DNA from 2 places in the Pseudomonas eucalypticola genome. Region 2 is predicted to be linked to the other one. Evidence: riboswitches for the same ligand, from Rfam matches in the RefSeq annotation. Region 2 holds a riboswitch; the other holds the start of a gene.
What was found. Region 2 has a riboswitch for manganese ahead of HWQ56_RS04695 (TMEM165/GDT1 family protein). Riboswitches for the same ligand answer to the same signal wherever they lie in the genome.
Positions count from the first base shown of each region.

Region 1 (7,294 bases), 700 kb from region 2:
CGACATGGACCTGGACTACCAGCCGTTCCCCCTGGACACCCTCTACGACCCCCAGGACCCTCACGGCCCCGCATTCCTGGCCTTCGTTAACGCCTGGATCGAACTGGCCGGCATGCTCAACGAACTCTCGCGCAGCATGGGCCAACCCGACTTCTACCCCTTCGTGGTACCGCCCGCCGTCATCGCCAAACTGCACTTCATCCACCTGGTGGTGCAGCAAGCCGGCGGCCGCGCCGACAGCGTCCTGTAGCAGCGGACCCGGCCGCGTCCCAAGCGCCGCGAAGCATCAGGCACACAGCAGCCGCCAACGTCAGCCCAACAAAAAAGGGCGCCCTGAGAGGCGCCCCTTTTCTACCGAATCACGTCTTACTGCAGCGCAGGCTGCTGAACCCCATTGATCGGGATACGTTTGGCCTTGGCCTCTTCCGGCACCACGCGCAGCAGATCGATGTTCAACAGGCCATTGCTCAAGCCTGCGGCCTTGACCTCGATATGGTCGGCCAGGCGGAACGACAACTTGAACGCACGCTGGGCGATGCCCTGGTGCAGGTAGGTCACGGCCTCACCGTTGCCTTCACGCTTGCCACCGCTGACGGTGAGCACGCCTTTCTCCACTTGCAGCTCCAGGTCGGATTCCTGGAAACCTGCCGCGGCGACCACGATACGGTACTGATCATCGCCATGTTTCTCGACGTTGTAGGGTGGGTAGCTGCTACCCGATTCATTGCGCAACGCCGACTCGAACAGATCATTGAAACGGTCGAAACCCACGGAATGGCGGAACAGTGGGGCGAGGGAAAATGCAGCAGTCATGGTAAATCTCCTGAACAATCAGCAAGGTTGAATGCGCGACCCGACTTCGGCATCGCGTACTAAACAGATAGGGCTGGCCAATTGGATTTCAAGAAACGACCCAAAAATTTTTTTCAACTCGTCAATCGCAATGCCTGCTCTTACCGCTGTGCTAACGCCCACCCCTCAAGACTTGCACAACCCCCCTGTGGGACCGGGCGAAGCTCGGGAAGCAGACACCGCGCACCACCAGACACACCGCGGCGCTCCCTTCCAGAGCTAACGCCCACCCTCAAGACCTGCACAAATCCCCTGTGGGACCGGGCGAAGCCCGGGAAGCAAACACCGCGCACTACCGGGCACACCGCGGCGCTCCCTTCCCAAGCCAACACCCACCCCTCAAGGCTTCCATAAATCCCCTGTGGGACCGGGCGAAGCCCGGGAAGCAAACACCGCGCACCACCAGACGCCCCGCAGCACTCCCTTCCCAAGCCAACACCCACCCCTCAAAACTTGCACAAATCCCCTGTGGGACCGGGCGAAGCTCGGGAAGCAGACACCGCGCACCCTCCAGGCACACCGCAGCGCTCCCTTCCCAAGCCAACGCCACCCCTCAAGACTTGCACAAATCCCCTGTGGGACCGGGCGAAGCTCGGGAAGCAAACACCGCGCACCCCCAGACACATCACGGCGCTCCCGTCCAGAGCTAACGCCCAGTCCCACGCTGTATCTGAGCAACATTGCACCGTGGGACAAAAGTGTGCCCGCGAAGAGGCCCACGCTATCTCTACAGCTCTAGAAGACCTGCACGATAATCCCGTCAAACAACCGTCAAATCCGGCCGCCCCAAAGCCCGCGGCTCTGGCCCGTCCCGCCCCTCCACCCGCCGCTCGATCACACCCATCACCCCGCAGCCATCCTCCAGCAGCACCTGGGCGGCACGGGCGAGGTAGCGGTAATCACACTCGTCTGCACCTTCAAGGGCGGCGAGTACATGGCGGGCGAGGTTCAGGCGTTGGTCAGCAAAACCGAAAATGTCGGAGAGTGCGGCTTGAGTGTCCAGATGGACGACAGGCGATTGAGTCAGCGAAGAGGGAAGGGCAGAAAATCGAGGATCCATGATAAGCACTCCTAGCAGTATGAGGAGCCGCCAACATCCACTTCCACATGAAGGGTGGCAGCTGTACACAGGTGTGGAAGACCGGGCATAGGCCGGCACACCCGAAGGTGTCCTGCATACAGCCGCCATGACGCGAACGCGTCTATCCACAAAATTCGGGATAGTCGTTCAAAGCTGTATCACTATGCTCGGGCTTCCACACCCGTTCGCTGATTTTGCAGCGAAGCGCGGACTATAAGCGCTCCTCGCCGTCCCCGCAATCCATCCCGCAGGCAAGTGCTTGACCCACCTCAAAATTTTTTCTGCAATCAATGGTTGTATCTTCGCCCCAGACCGGTACAATGGCACCGCTCGCTGCCAGGCGAGTGTTGTTATGGTGACCCCATCGGTCCCCCCGCAACGATTACCCGTTAACCTGGTCAGGCCCGGAAGGGAGCAGCCACAGCGGGAACATTGTGTGCCGGGGTGTGGCTGGTGGGGTTGCCTCCATTCTGTTTTAAATCCCTGATTTTAAACGACTTTTCGCTCTTTCACCGCGTAGTGATCCAGAGCGATGATCCATCGCATCCTGTATCCCGCCCGACCTTTGGTTGTTCCGACACTCGGTTTCCTACTTCCGAATGGTTGTGCCCGATGTAATTTGTCCTCTCTTTCCTAAACTTAAAAAACCGAAGATCTTTACAGGCCCATTGCAAGCGCGAAACGTTGATCCGTACCGGCCTAAGTGAACAGGCTGCCTCAGCGAGGCTATAGCCTTGGTCGACCACTAAGATGGCAGCTTCTCGCTTGAACTCGCGCGTAAAGGTACGTCGTTGCTTGCTCATCGGACATCTTCCTATGGCGAGCATTCTCGCCTAAACGGGTGTCCGGTTTCATTCGACCGCTACACCATGTGCCGAACTATTAAACACCACATTCGGCACCACCGGCCGCATCCCCCGCGCAGCCCAAGGCATCATGACCGGCGGCGAGTTGACCACAAGCATCGCAATCAACAACGCCAACTGATACCGACGCATCACCTATACCGCCCGTGAGTAGGATGTTCCGCGTCCACCAGCAAGTGCCCGCTCAACGCGCGAATCCGGCTTTCCGAGTGGTAGGCGCCGTCGTCGTTGTAGCGCAGGTAGCTGCGGTTGCACGCCGTGCATTGCCATACGCCACACTGGTTATAAGGGTGGTAGAGCGGGGCGATGGGCGCTTCGGCGGACCAGTAGCTGGTGCCCTGGGGGTGGTATTCGTCCAAGGTGGCTTCTTCTTCCTCGAATTGGGCCAGGGTGCCGATCTGCTGCAATTGTGTTTCGCGCAGGGTCACGGGCCAGCCTTCCCAGCCGGTCAGGGGTTTGAGGGTGCACTCGCACGGTTCAGTGATAGCGGAGGTTTGAGTGGCCAGGTCGAGGAGGGTGGCGTAATCCATTACGGCTTGCATGGGAATTCCTTGTTCTTTTTTGTGTAGGGCTGTTGAACGCGATGTTCGCCGCCTCCCTGCAGGGCCGGGTGATACTCGGGAAAACTACGCCGCGTATAGCCGTTTTACCGCGGTGCTGCTTTCCCATGCTTCACCCGGCCCCACGAGGAGGCGTGGGAACGAGTTAACAGGTCCCCCCACATTACCGCTGCCTAGCAATTTCTGAAAGGTGGGGTACTCCACCTAGCCGGCTGGTGTGCGTATTACGCCCTTGGCGGTTTCTGGTCGCCCTTGCTTATGCATGACCGGCAACCTGTTCATCTTCATCACATTTTTTTCATCTGTTTCAGGCTATGATGCAAGCCTTCGTTGGGGAGTAACCTGTTTCAGGCCCGGTGCCTGAAGCGTTCGCATCAACATTCTCGGCCACCTGCCGTGGTGCGAACACCCATTTGGGTTGGAGAGACCAGCGACACTGCCATGCCGATAGTCGGGCGTGTGGCTGTGTCGTTGATTCCTGGCCCGACTGGAAGTGAACCGTGAATCCCGTTGCCCTCGTTTTTCTTGCCCTTGCCATGTCCACCGACGCCTTCGCGGCGGCGATCGGCAAAGGCTCCAGCCTGCATAAGCCGCGCTTTATCGAGGCCCTGCGCACCGGCCTGATCTTTGGTGTCATTGAAGCCATCACGCCCATGATCGGTTGGGCCATCGGCCATGCCGCCACCCGCTGGGTGGAGAACTGGGACCACTGGATTGCGTTCACCCTGCTGGTTGCCCTGGGCCTGCACATGATCTGGAATGGGGTGAAGCACGAGGCCGAAGAGGAAGAGAAACCTCAGCAGCATTCCTTCATGATTTTGGCGGTGACCGCCGTGGCCACCAGCATCGATGCGCTGGCGGTGGGGGTTGGCCTGGCCTTTGTGAACGTGAACATTCTGGTGGCCGCTGCCGCGATCGGCCTGGCCACCATGACCATGGTGACCCTGGGCGTGATGCTGGGCCGGGTGCTGGGGCATCTGGTGGGCAAGCGGGCGGAGATTGTCGGGGGCGTGGTGCTGATGCTGGTGGGCGCCACTATTCTTTACGAGCACCTGAGCGCGTGATGCATTACCCGGCTGCGGGTCATCGCGCAAAGCGCCGCGCCCCGACCACGCAGCCGATCACCCCCACCGTCACGGCCAGCATGCCCGGGCTTACCTGTTCACCCAGCAAGGTGGCCGCCAGGGCCAGGCCGAAGAACGGCTGCAGCAATTGCAATTGCCCCACCGCTGCAATGCCGCCCTGGGCCAGCCCGCGGTACCAGAACACAAAACCGACGAACATGCTGAACACGGACACGTAGCCCAGGCTCCACCATCCCGCCGCATGCACCTGGGTGAAGCTGGCGGGCATCAGCAGCCAAGTGGCGATGCCCATGAAGGGCAGCGACAGCACCAGCGCCCAGGAAATCACCTGCCAGCCGCCCAGGCTGCGCGACAGCCGCGCGCCTTCGGCGTAGCCCAGCCCGCACACGATGACGGCGCCCAGCATCAGCAGGTCGCCCAACGGCGCGGCGGCCACGCCCTGGGCCAGGGCGAAGCCCACCACCAGCGCGCTGCCCAAGGTTGAAAACAGCCAGAAGGCCGGACGTGGCCGCTCGCCGCCACGCAGTACGCCGAACACCGCCGTGGCCATGGGCAGCAGGCCGAGGAAGACGATGGAGTGGGCGGAGGTGACATGCTGCAGCGCCAACGCGGTCAACAGCGGAAAACCGACGACCACGCCCAGGGCGACCACCACCAGGGGGATCAATTGCTCGCGGGCAGGGCGTCGCTGCCTGAACATCAGCAATACGCACAGCGCCAGCAGGCCGGCCAGGGTGGCGCGGGTGACGGTGAGCCACAGCGGGCTGAAGTCCAGCACGGCCAGGCGGGTGGCGGGCAGCGAGCCGCTGAAGATCAGTACGCCGATGAACCCGTTGAGCCAGCCGTTGCTGGTGCGGATGAGGGGAGTGGTGGGAAAAGGCCCGGTCTGTTCCATGATAAGTCTCTAAGGGTGAAGGTGCTGCCAGGGATGCGAGGTGCTGTACGAAATGCATCCCTGCTCGGCCATGCTGCGTTGAAAACAGGCTCGCCTGGCTTCGCTGGAATCCAGTTCATACAGACCCTAGAGTGTGTGGGTAGTACAATCAAATAATTGTCATGGATACATCCGTATGCCCACCTCGCGCTATCAATTGCTGGTCGACCGCTTTGCCGCTGATATTCGTGCCGGGCGCTTGCAGGCGGGCGTGCGTTTGCCCACCCACCGTGCGCTGGCCCAGCGCGAAGGGGTGGCGTTGGTCACGGCGTCGCGGGTATACGCGGAGCTGGCCGCGCTGGGGTTGGTGAGCGGTGAGACCGGGCGGGGCACCTTCGTGCGCGAAACGCAGCTGCCACCGGGGCATGGCATTGATCAGGCGACCGTGGCCAGGGGCATGCTGGACCTCAACTTCAATTACCCTTCGGTGCCCGGCCAGGCCGAGCTGCTGCGCACGGCGCTGCGCAACCTGGCCGCGGCGGGCGACCTGGAAGCCCTGCTGCGCTACCAGCCCCACGCCGGGCGCCCGGTGGAACGCGCGGCGGTGGCCGACCACCTGGCGCAGACGGGCCTGCACGTGAGCGCCGAGCAGGTGCTAGTGGTGACCGGCGCCCAGCATGGGCTTGCCGTGGCGGTGCTGGGCCTGTTGCAGCCCGGGAATGTGGTGGCGGTGGATGCGCTGACTTACCCGGGCTTCAAGATTGTCGCCGAAACCCACCGGGTGGAACTGGCGCCCATCCCGGCCCGGGGGCAGGGGCCCGACCTTGAGGCGCTGGATGCCTTGTGCCGGCAGCGTCGGGTGCGGGCGGTGTACTGCATGCCCACCCTGCAAAACCCTCTGGGCTGGGTGCTGGACCGCCCGCAGCGCCAGCGGCTGGCCGAGATTGCCCGCCAGCACGACCTGATACTGATCGAGGACGCTGCCTATGCGTTTCTGGTCAGCGACGTACCGCCGCCGCTGGCGGCGTTCGCCCCGGAGCGCACGGTGTACGTGTCCGGCTATTCGAAAAGTGTCGCGGCGGGCCTGCGGGTGGGTTTCGTGGTGGCGCCGCTGCGCTGGGTCGCCACGCTGGAGCGGGTGATTCGCGCCACCAACTGGAACACCCCGGGGGTGATGACCGCCATCGCTTGCCAGTGGCTGAAAGATGGCACCGTGGCCCGCTGCGAAGCGCAGAAGCGCCTCGACGCTCAGGCGCGCCAGGCCTTGGCCGCGCAGGTACTGGCCGGCATGCCGACGGTGGGCCACCCCAGTTCCTATTTCCTGTGGCTGCCATTGCCCGAGGACATGCGCGCCGACCAGGTGGCCATGGCGCTGATGCGCGAGCAGGTGTCGGTGTCCACCGCCGAGCCGTTCGCGGCGTCTGCCCAGGTACCCCATGCGCTAAGGCTGGCGCTGGGCTCGGTGCCCCTGGGGGCGTTGCGTGGGGCACTGGAGCAGGTCAGGCGGGCAGTGGGTGATTATTGAGGCTCGGCACGTATGACAGTCGCCTGAATGCTTTAGGAAATTTCACTCCAACCCTTGGGAACGGTCCCGCTTCTTTCTCTCGGGGCTTTGCCTAGAGTCTGCGCTCTGGACCAGCCGTGCGAGACCCGCCCCATGAGTGAACAACCCGCCCTGCACATCGAATACGTGGACGCCGACCCCGTGACACAGGCGCTGTGCCTGCGTTATTGGCGCGTGGAGGGTGGGCGCTTCGTCGAGACCGTGGCCAGGATCTACCGCGACGAAGGCATCAGCCAGACCGAGTTCACGGCCCTGGTCAAGCGTCACTCCCGGGCCTGGTCGACGGTCATCAAGTGCATGCGCTGTGGCGAACCGATGCAGTTCGCCACCCGCAGCGACTACATTTCCCGCGCCGAGCGGCGCCTGTTCCGATGCCCGGCGTGCATCGCCACCGAGCAGGAGCAGCTGGAAA
Region 1 is NZ_CP056030.1:1,716,973-1,724,266, forward strand. It holds gene HWQ56_RS07930 (zinc-binding metallopeptidase family protein) at 1-250, shown strand, start outside; gene HWQ56_RS07935 (Hsp20 family protein) at 367-813, opposite strand; gene HWQ56_RS07940 (hypothetical protein) at 1,613-1,912, opposite strand; RNA gene ffs (signal recognition particle sRNA small type) at 2,296-2,392, shown strand; partial or broken gene HWQ56_RS07950 (transposase) at 2,608-2,736, opposite strand; gene HWQ56_RS07955 (hypothetical protein) at 2,931-3,341, opposite strand; yybP-ykoY riboswitch at 3,680-3,852, shown strand; gene mntP (manganese efflux pump MntP) at 3,860-4,423, shown strand; gene HWQ56_RS07965 (DMT family transporter) at 4,443-5,339, opposite strand; gene HWQ56_RS07970 (aminotransferase-like domain-containing protein) at 5,515-6,843, shown strand; gene HWQ56_RS07975 (hypothetical protein) at 6,976-7,294, shown strand, end outside.
Region 1: another riboswitch for manganese. It lies ahead of mntP (manganese efflux pump MntP); the one in region 2 lies ahead of HWQ56_RS04695 (TMEM165/GDT1 family protein).

Region 2 (7,294 bases):
TTGGGGTTGCCGGTGGTGCCCGTGGTGTAGAAGGTGGTGGCCACCGAGTTTTCATCGAAATCGGGGAAGTCGTAGGTGGGGCTGGCAGCCGCCAGTAGTTGCTCGTACTCGCCGACCAGGTTCGGCAGCTCCGCCGTCTTCTGCGGCCCGTCGGTGAGCAGCAGGGTCTTCTCGACAGTGGTCAGGTGCGGCGCGATCGCCTGGTACAGGCCGACGAAATCGCTGTTGACCAGCACCAGCTTGTCGTCGGCGTGGTTCATGGTGAACAGGATCTGCTCCGGGGAGAGCCTGACGTTGACCGTGTGCACCACCGCGCCAATCATCGGGATGGCAAACATCGCTTCCAGGTAGCGGTGGCTGTCCCAGTCCATCACGGCCACGGTATCCCCCGCCTTGACCCCGGCTGCGGTGAGCACATTGGCCAGGCGCGCGATGCGCTCGGACAGGGTCGGGTAGGTGTAGCGCAGCTGATCCCGGTAGACAATCTCGCGGGTTTTCTCGTAACGGCTGCCCGACAGCAGCAGCCGCTTGATCAACAGAGGGTATTGATACGCACCTTCGGCCGGCGGAATAACGCGAGTCTGCATCATGAGGATCCCTTTAATGAGTGCAAGAGCATGGCAAATACTTTCACACTTTAGACCCTCTGACGCAGAGCATTCATCGGACAAATGAATGGCGATGTTGCCGGGGAGCGTTACCCCTTGATGCTCAATGCATTTCTGTCAAAGCGATCTTCACGCCCAGGGCAATCAGCACCGCGCCCATGGTGCGATCGAACCAGTGCCCCATGCGCGCGAAGCCTGCGCGCACGCGTTGCTGGCTGAACAGCATGGCCACCAGGCAGAACCAGGCGGCAGTGGCGAACGCCAGGTACACACCGTAGCCAGCCTGTACCCACAGCGGTGTATGGGGGTTGATGACCACGGTGAACAGCGACAGGAAAAACAGCGTGGCCTTGGGGTTCAGGCCATTGGTCATGAAACCGGCCACATAGGCGCCCCTGGCAGTGCGCTCAACCGGTTCAGCCTTCAGGGTTTCAGCCCCCGGTGCCGCCGGTTTCGCGCGAATCGCCTTGAAGCCGATGTACAGCAGGTAGGCGGCGGCCAGCCATTTCAGGGCGTTGAACAGCACGATGGACTGGGAGACGATCAGGCCGATGCCCAGCAGGGAATAGCCCACATGCAGGAAAATCGCCGTGCCCACGCCCAGGGCGGTCCAGGTGCCGGCGCGACGGCCGTGGGCCACGCTTTCGCGCACGACCACGGCGAAGTCCGGGCCGGGGCTGGCCACGGCGAGCAGGTGAATCAAGGCAACGGTCAAGAACTCCGTCCAGTACATGGGGCCTCCCAAGGCATTGTCATAGGCAGTTACAAGACGCCTACCTTACCAAAGCTGCGCGGGGCGTGCGGGGCGCTTCTGCTCGTCCAGCCCGGCAGGCTCAGGTTCACAGGAACCAACGATACTCCCGGGCGCTGATTTCATCGAGGAACGCCAGGTGGTCATGGCGTTTGTTCTCGCAGTAGACCATCACGAACTCGCTTCCCAGCCCCTCGCGCACCGCCGGGTGGCCCTGCATGTGCCGCACGGCGTCGAGCATGTCCTTGGGGAAGTCGATACCGCTGTGGCGGTTTTCGTTGAGCGGGGCGATGGGCTCGAGCTTCGCGTCCAGACCATGCTCCATGCCGCTGAGGATCGCCGCCAGCACCAGGTAGGGGTTGGCGTCGGCCCCGGCCAGGCGGTGCTCGATGCGCACGTTGCGCGGGTCGGACTCGGGGATCCGGATGCAGGCGTCACGGTCTTCGAACCCCCAGCTGGCACGGCTGGCTGCGTTGACCATGGCTCCGTAGCGGCGAAACGCGTTGTGGTTGGGGGCGAAGATCGGCATGCAGTGGGGCAGCAATGCCAGGCAGCCCGCGACGGCGTGCCGCAGCGGCTGCTGGTCGTCGGCGGCCAGCACGTTGTGGCCCGCGGCGTCATACAGGCTGACATGCACATGCATGCCGCTGCCCGGGGCATGCAGGTAGGGCTTGCTCATGAAACTGGCGCGGTGGCCATGCTTGAGCGCCACGCCACGGGTACTGCGGCAGAACAGCGCCGCCCAATCGGCAGCGCGCAGGCCGTCGTCGCAATGGGCAAAATTGATCTCGAACTGGCCCGGCCCCAGCTCTGCGGTGATCACATTGGCTTCCACGCCCTGTTCATTGGCGGCCTCGACCATGTCGTGCAGCACCGGGGCGAAACGCGACAGGCGTTCGATGTGCATGTTGGGCTGGTCATCTTCATCGCCGCTCAAACCGTCACGCGGAAATTGCGGCAAGCCTTTGTCCAGCGCGCGGTCGAACAGGTAGAACTCCAGTTCGAAGGCCACCACCGGGTAGATGCCGCGCCGTGCCAGCCGCTCAAGTACCCGCGCCAGCACTTCACGCGGCTCGAATTCGATGGGCGCCGCGGTGCCATCCGAACTGATCAGCATTTGCCCCAGCGGTTGGCCTTCCCAGCGCACGGGTTTGAGGGTGCCGGGTATCAAGCGCCGCGGCGCGTCCGGGTCGCCGTCGTTGAAGCAGTAATCGCCAATGGGGTGCAGCCCGCCCTGGGCGCCGAGCAGCACGCAGTTTTGCGGCAGTTTGAGGGGACTGCCGGCGGCCACTTTCTCGAGCATCTCCACCGGGTAACGTTTGCCGTAGAAATGCCCGGGAATGTCCAGGGCGATCAGGTCGACGTAACGCACCTGCGGGTGGGCGGCGCGAAAGGCGCGGACCTCACTCAACAGGTCGGGGTGGGCCGAGGAGCTCGAAGACTGCTTGTTCATGGTGTAATCCTGAATGACGACAAAGCGCGCACGCCAACTGACGGGCCATGGCCCGGTGCACCCAATGTAGCACCGGCTGTGAAAGCGGGGACCCCGCGCTCCGGGTGCAGGCCATCGAGGCGGGGCCAAGAAACCTGGACGGACGCCCATACGCCCAAATTTCATGTAGGCTTTTTCGCCAATCACAAGGAGTCTGCCCCGATGACCGATCCGCGCCGCGCCGTGTTTCTCGACTACAGCTCACTGGACCTGGGGGACCTCGACCTGGGCCCGCTGCACCAGGCCTTCAGCCCCCTGGACCTGCACGCCGCCACCCCGCCGCAGCACGTGATCGAGCGCTGCCGCGACGCCCAGGTCATCATCACCAATAAGGTGGTGGTCGACGCCGACACCATCGCGGCCTGCCCGGACCTGCAACTGATCCTGATCACCGCCACCGGCACCAACAACGTCGACCTGGCCGCCGCCCGCAGCCGTGGCATCGCCGTGTGCAATTGCCAGGGTTACGGCACACCGTCGGTGGCCCAGCATACCTTGATGCTGTTGCTGGCCCTGGCCACGCGGCTGCCGGACTACCAGAAGGCCATCGCCGCCGGCCAATGGCAGCGCTCCAGCCAGTTCTGCCTGCTGGACTTCCCCATTGTCGAACTGGAAGGCAAGACCCTGGGCCTGCTGGGTCACGGCGAACTGGGCGGCGCGGTGGCACGGCTGGCCGAAGCCTTCGGCATGCGCGTGCTGTTGGGCCAGATCCCCGGCAGGCCGCCGCGAGAAGATCGTATTGCACTGGCACAGTTGCTGCCCCAGGTCGACGCTCTGACCCTGCACTGCCCGCTCAATGACAGCACCCGCAACATGATTGGCGCCGCTGAACTGGCGCTGCTCAAGCCGGGAGCCTTCCTGGTCAACACCGCCCGCGGCGGCATCGTGGATGAGCAGGCATTGGCCGACGCGCTACGGGCCGGGCACCTGGGCGGCGCCGCCACTGATGTGCTCGGCGTCGAGCCACCGGTGAACGGGAACCCGCTGCTGGCCGATGACATTCCGCGCCTGATCGTCACGCCCCACAGTGCCTGGGGCAGCCGCGAGGCGCGCCAGCGCATCGTCGCCCAGGTGGCCGAAAACGCCCAGGGGCATTTCAGCGGTACGCCGGTACGCCAGGTCAACTGAGGGCCGGAGGCTCTGGTAGAATGGGTGCTTTTTTGACCAGGAGCCCCCACCATGGACCCGCGCAGTGAAGTGCTGCTTCGCCAGGCCGACTTGTTCCAGGGCCGCGTGCTGCTGGCAGGCCTGCCCGCTGACGACCTGCTGGGCACATTGCCCGAAGCCCAGGGCTGGTGCTGGCACGCAGGGGACCAGCAGGCCCTGGCGGCCCGCTTTGGCGAACGCAGCCACTTCGGCACCGAAGCGCCACAGGCGGATTTCGACGCCGCGGTGATCTTCCTGCCAAAGTCCCGTGAGCTGGCCAACTACCTGCTCAATGCCCTGGCCTCACGTTTGGCGGGCAAAAACCTGTACCTGGTAGGCGAGAAGCGCGGCGGCATCGAGGGCGCGGCCAAGCAGCTGCATGCCTTGGGCAAGCCACGCAAACTCGACAGTGCACGGCATTGCCAGCTGTGGCAGGTCACGGTCGAATCTGCCCCAGTCGGCGTGCCGCTGGCAAGCCTGGCCCAGCGCTACGAACTGGCCCTGGCCGATGGCCCAATGACCGTCATCAGCCTGCCGGGCGTGTTCAGCCATGGCCGCCTGGACCGTGGCACCGCGCTGCTGCTGGAACACCTGGACGGCCTGCCCGGCGGCCAGGTCCTGGACTTCGGTTGCGGTGCCGGGGTGGTGGGTGCCAGCCTCAAGCGCCGCTACCCGCAAAGCCAGCTGACCTTGCTCGACGTGGACGCCTTTGCTGCGGCAAGCAGTCGCATGACCCTTGAGGCCAATGGCCTGGAGGCCGAGGTCATCACCGGTGATGGCATCGATGCCGCGCCCCTTCATCTGGATGCCATCGTGAGTAACCCTCCCTTCCATACGGGGGTGCACACCAACTATCAGGCTTCGGAAAATTTGCTGCGAAAAGCGGCTAAACACCTGAGAAAAGGAGGCGAACTGCGAATCGTCGCCAATAGCTTCCTGCGCTACCAGCCATTGATCGAAGAACATCTGGGCGTGTGCGCAATACGCGCCGAGGGGCAGGGTTTCAGAATCTACCGGGCCAAACGCGGCTGAAAAACTTCGCTTGCCCAAACGAAAAACCCTAGGCAGAATCCGCTCCGTCCTAGGGGAGTAGTCTCCCGCCGAGCCCACTTGCTCGCATGGCATGCGTCAACATACTTGGTCCACAGACCATGGCGCATGCGACCCACAGTCCGCATCAGACGGGCTCAGGGTTTGACAAGACCTATGACACGCACACCTTACCCGGGGCGGGGAGGCTGTACGTGTCATAGCCGTGTCGACCCGCCCCCATAGGAAACCCTGATGCTGGAATCACTTCTTGTCCCTACCGCGATCGTTGCCCTGGCGGAGATCGGCGACAAGACCCAATTGCTCGCGCTGATCCTGGCCGCTCGCTTCCGCAAGCCCTGGCCGATCATCGCCGGTATCGTTGCCGCCACCCTCGCCAACCACGCCGCCGCTGGTGCCGTAGGGGCCTGGTTCGGCAGTTTCTTCTCGGACGCGACACTGCACTGGATCCTGGCCGCGAGCTTCACGGCGACGGCGTTGTGGACCCTGGTCCCCGACAAGATGGACGACGACGAAGCCAGCACCAAGCGCAAGTTCGGCCCGTTCCTGACCACCCTGATCGCCTTCTTCCTGGCGGAGATCGGTGACAAGACCCAGGTGGCTACCGTCATGCTGGCTGCGCAATACCCGCACCTGCTGCTGGTGATCCTGGGTACCACCCTGGGCATGCTGCTGGCCAACGTGCCGGTGGTACTGGCGGGCAACTTCGCCGCCGAGAAACTACCGTTGACCCTGATCCGTCGCCTGGCAGCCACGGCGTTCTTCGTGCTGGCGGTGGTGGCCGTCTACAAGGCCATGCAAGTCAGCGGCTGGGTAGGCTGACCGCGTGGGGACACCTGCGACTATGCGACGTCCTGGACGCGGCCGGGTCCGCTGCTACGGGCGTTGGGTCATGCCGGGGTCAGGCATTCCGGGGCGTTGAGCTTCGGATCATTGACCAGGTTGGCCAGCGGCCTTTCACGCAAGGCGACAGGGTTGCTGGCCAGCAAGGACTGCAACACCGGCATGGGCGTCTCGGGGTCCAGCCAGGCCTGCTGGCCGGCCGCATCGAGAATCAGCGGGCGGCGCTGGTTCATGGCCGGCTGGGTGACCACCGCGGTGCTCAGCCACACCTGCTCCTGCACGGGGTAGGCTTCCCACACCGCCGCGAAGAACAGCGAACTGCCCTCCCCCGGCGTCAGCCAGAACGGCCGCTTGCGCACAGTGCCGCGCCATTCATAGAAACCATTCGCCGGCAGCAGGCAACGCCGCAACCGCAGCGCCTCGCGAAACATCGGCTGCTCGGCCACCGTCTCGGCACGGGCATGGGCAGGGGTGCGCGACAGGTCGGTCAACCACGGCGGGGTCAGCCCCCAGCGGGCGCGCGCCAGTTGCAGGCGGCCTTCCAATTGGCGCTGGATGAGCACCGAATCGCCCGGGGAGATATTCCATTGCGCCTGCTGGTCGGCAGGGAAACCAGGCAGCGCGGCAAAAGACGGCGACCAGCGAAACAGCGCATAACGTCCACACATGGGGCAAAAGACTCTTCAGATGACAGGCGCACGGTTCAACACACCAGCACGCCCTGGAAACTCTCCGGTTCTTCGCCCGGCAGCGGCAAGGCGGCATTGTACGCGGCGATGAGCTGGCGTGCGTAATCGGCCTGGTCATTGGCCACGGTCAGGCCCAGCAGCCCGATGGCCGGCAGGTCACCGATGCCGCCCACCAGGTCGCGCCCCACAAGATGGGCCGCCACCCCTTCGCTATCGAGCATGCCGATCAGCATTTCCGCTTCTAGCAGGCTCTCCGGGTCGTAGATTCTTTGCATCAATCGTTCTCGCCTTTCACATCCAACATCCATTCATCGTCGTGCACCTGCAAGATGAAACGGATCGGCTTGCAGCATACGGAACAATCTTCAATGTACTCCTGATCGCCGCCGGACAGGTCCAGCAATACCGGAATCGTTTCACCACAGTATGGGCATTCGATGTCTTCACTTTCCTGAAACAGCATGGCCGTCTCCCCGTGGTGACTTGTGCGTATAATCGCCGGTCTATTTGAAGGGCTATCGTTAGACCCTTACCTTATTACCCTAGCCGTTTCCAACAAGAGAGCATGATGGGCGAATTCGATGCCATCCGACCGTACGACGACGCCGAGGTCCCTGCCGTTCTGGCACGCCTGCTCAGCGACCCGGCGTTCCTCGATATCCTCACCCACTTCCGCTTTCCGCGCATGGCCGGTGCATTCGGCTGGCTGCTCAAA
Region 2 is NZ_CP056030.1:1,021,943-1,029,236, reverse strand. It holds gene HWQ56_RS04720 (fatty acid--CoA ligase) at 1-590, opposite strand, end outside; gene HWQ56_RS04715 (LysE family translocator) at 712-1,341, opposite strand; gene HWQ56_RS04710 (glutamine synthetase family protein) at 1,448-2,812, opposite strand; gene HWQ56_RS04705 (2-hydroxyacid dehydrogenase) at 3,014-3,979, shown strand; gene HWQ56_RS04700 (methyltransferase) at 4,031-5,029, shown strand; yybP-ykoY riboswitch at 5,069-5,193, shown strand; gene HWQ56_RS04695 (TMEM165/GDT1 family protein) at 5,282-5,869, shown strand; gene HWQ56_RS04690 (SOS response-associated peptidase) at 5,938-6,558, opposite strand; gene HWQ56_RS04685 (putative signal transducing protein) at 6,594-6,854, opposite strand; gene HWQ56_RS04680 (CPXCG motif-containing cysteine-rich protein) at 6,854-7,042, opposite strand; gene HWQ56_RS04675 (1-acyl-sn-glycerol-3-phosphate acyltransferase) at 7,145-7,294, shown strand, end outside.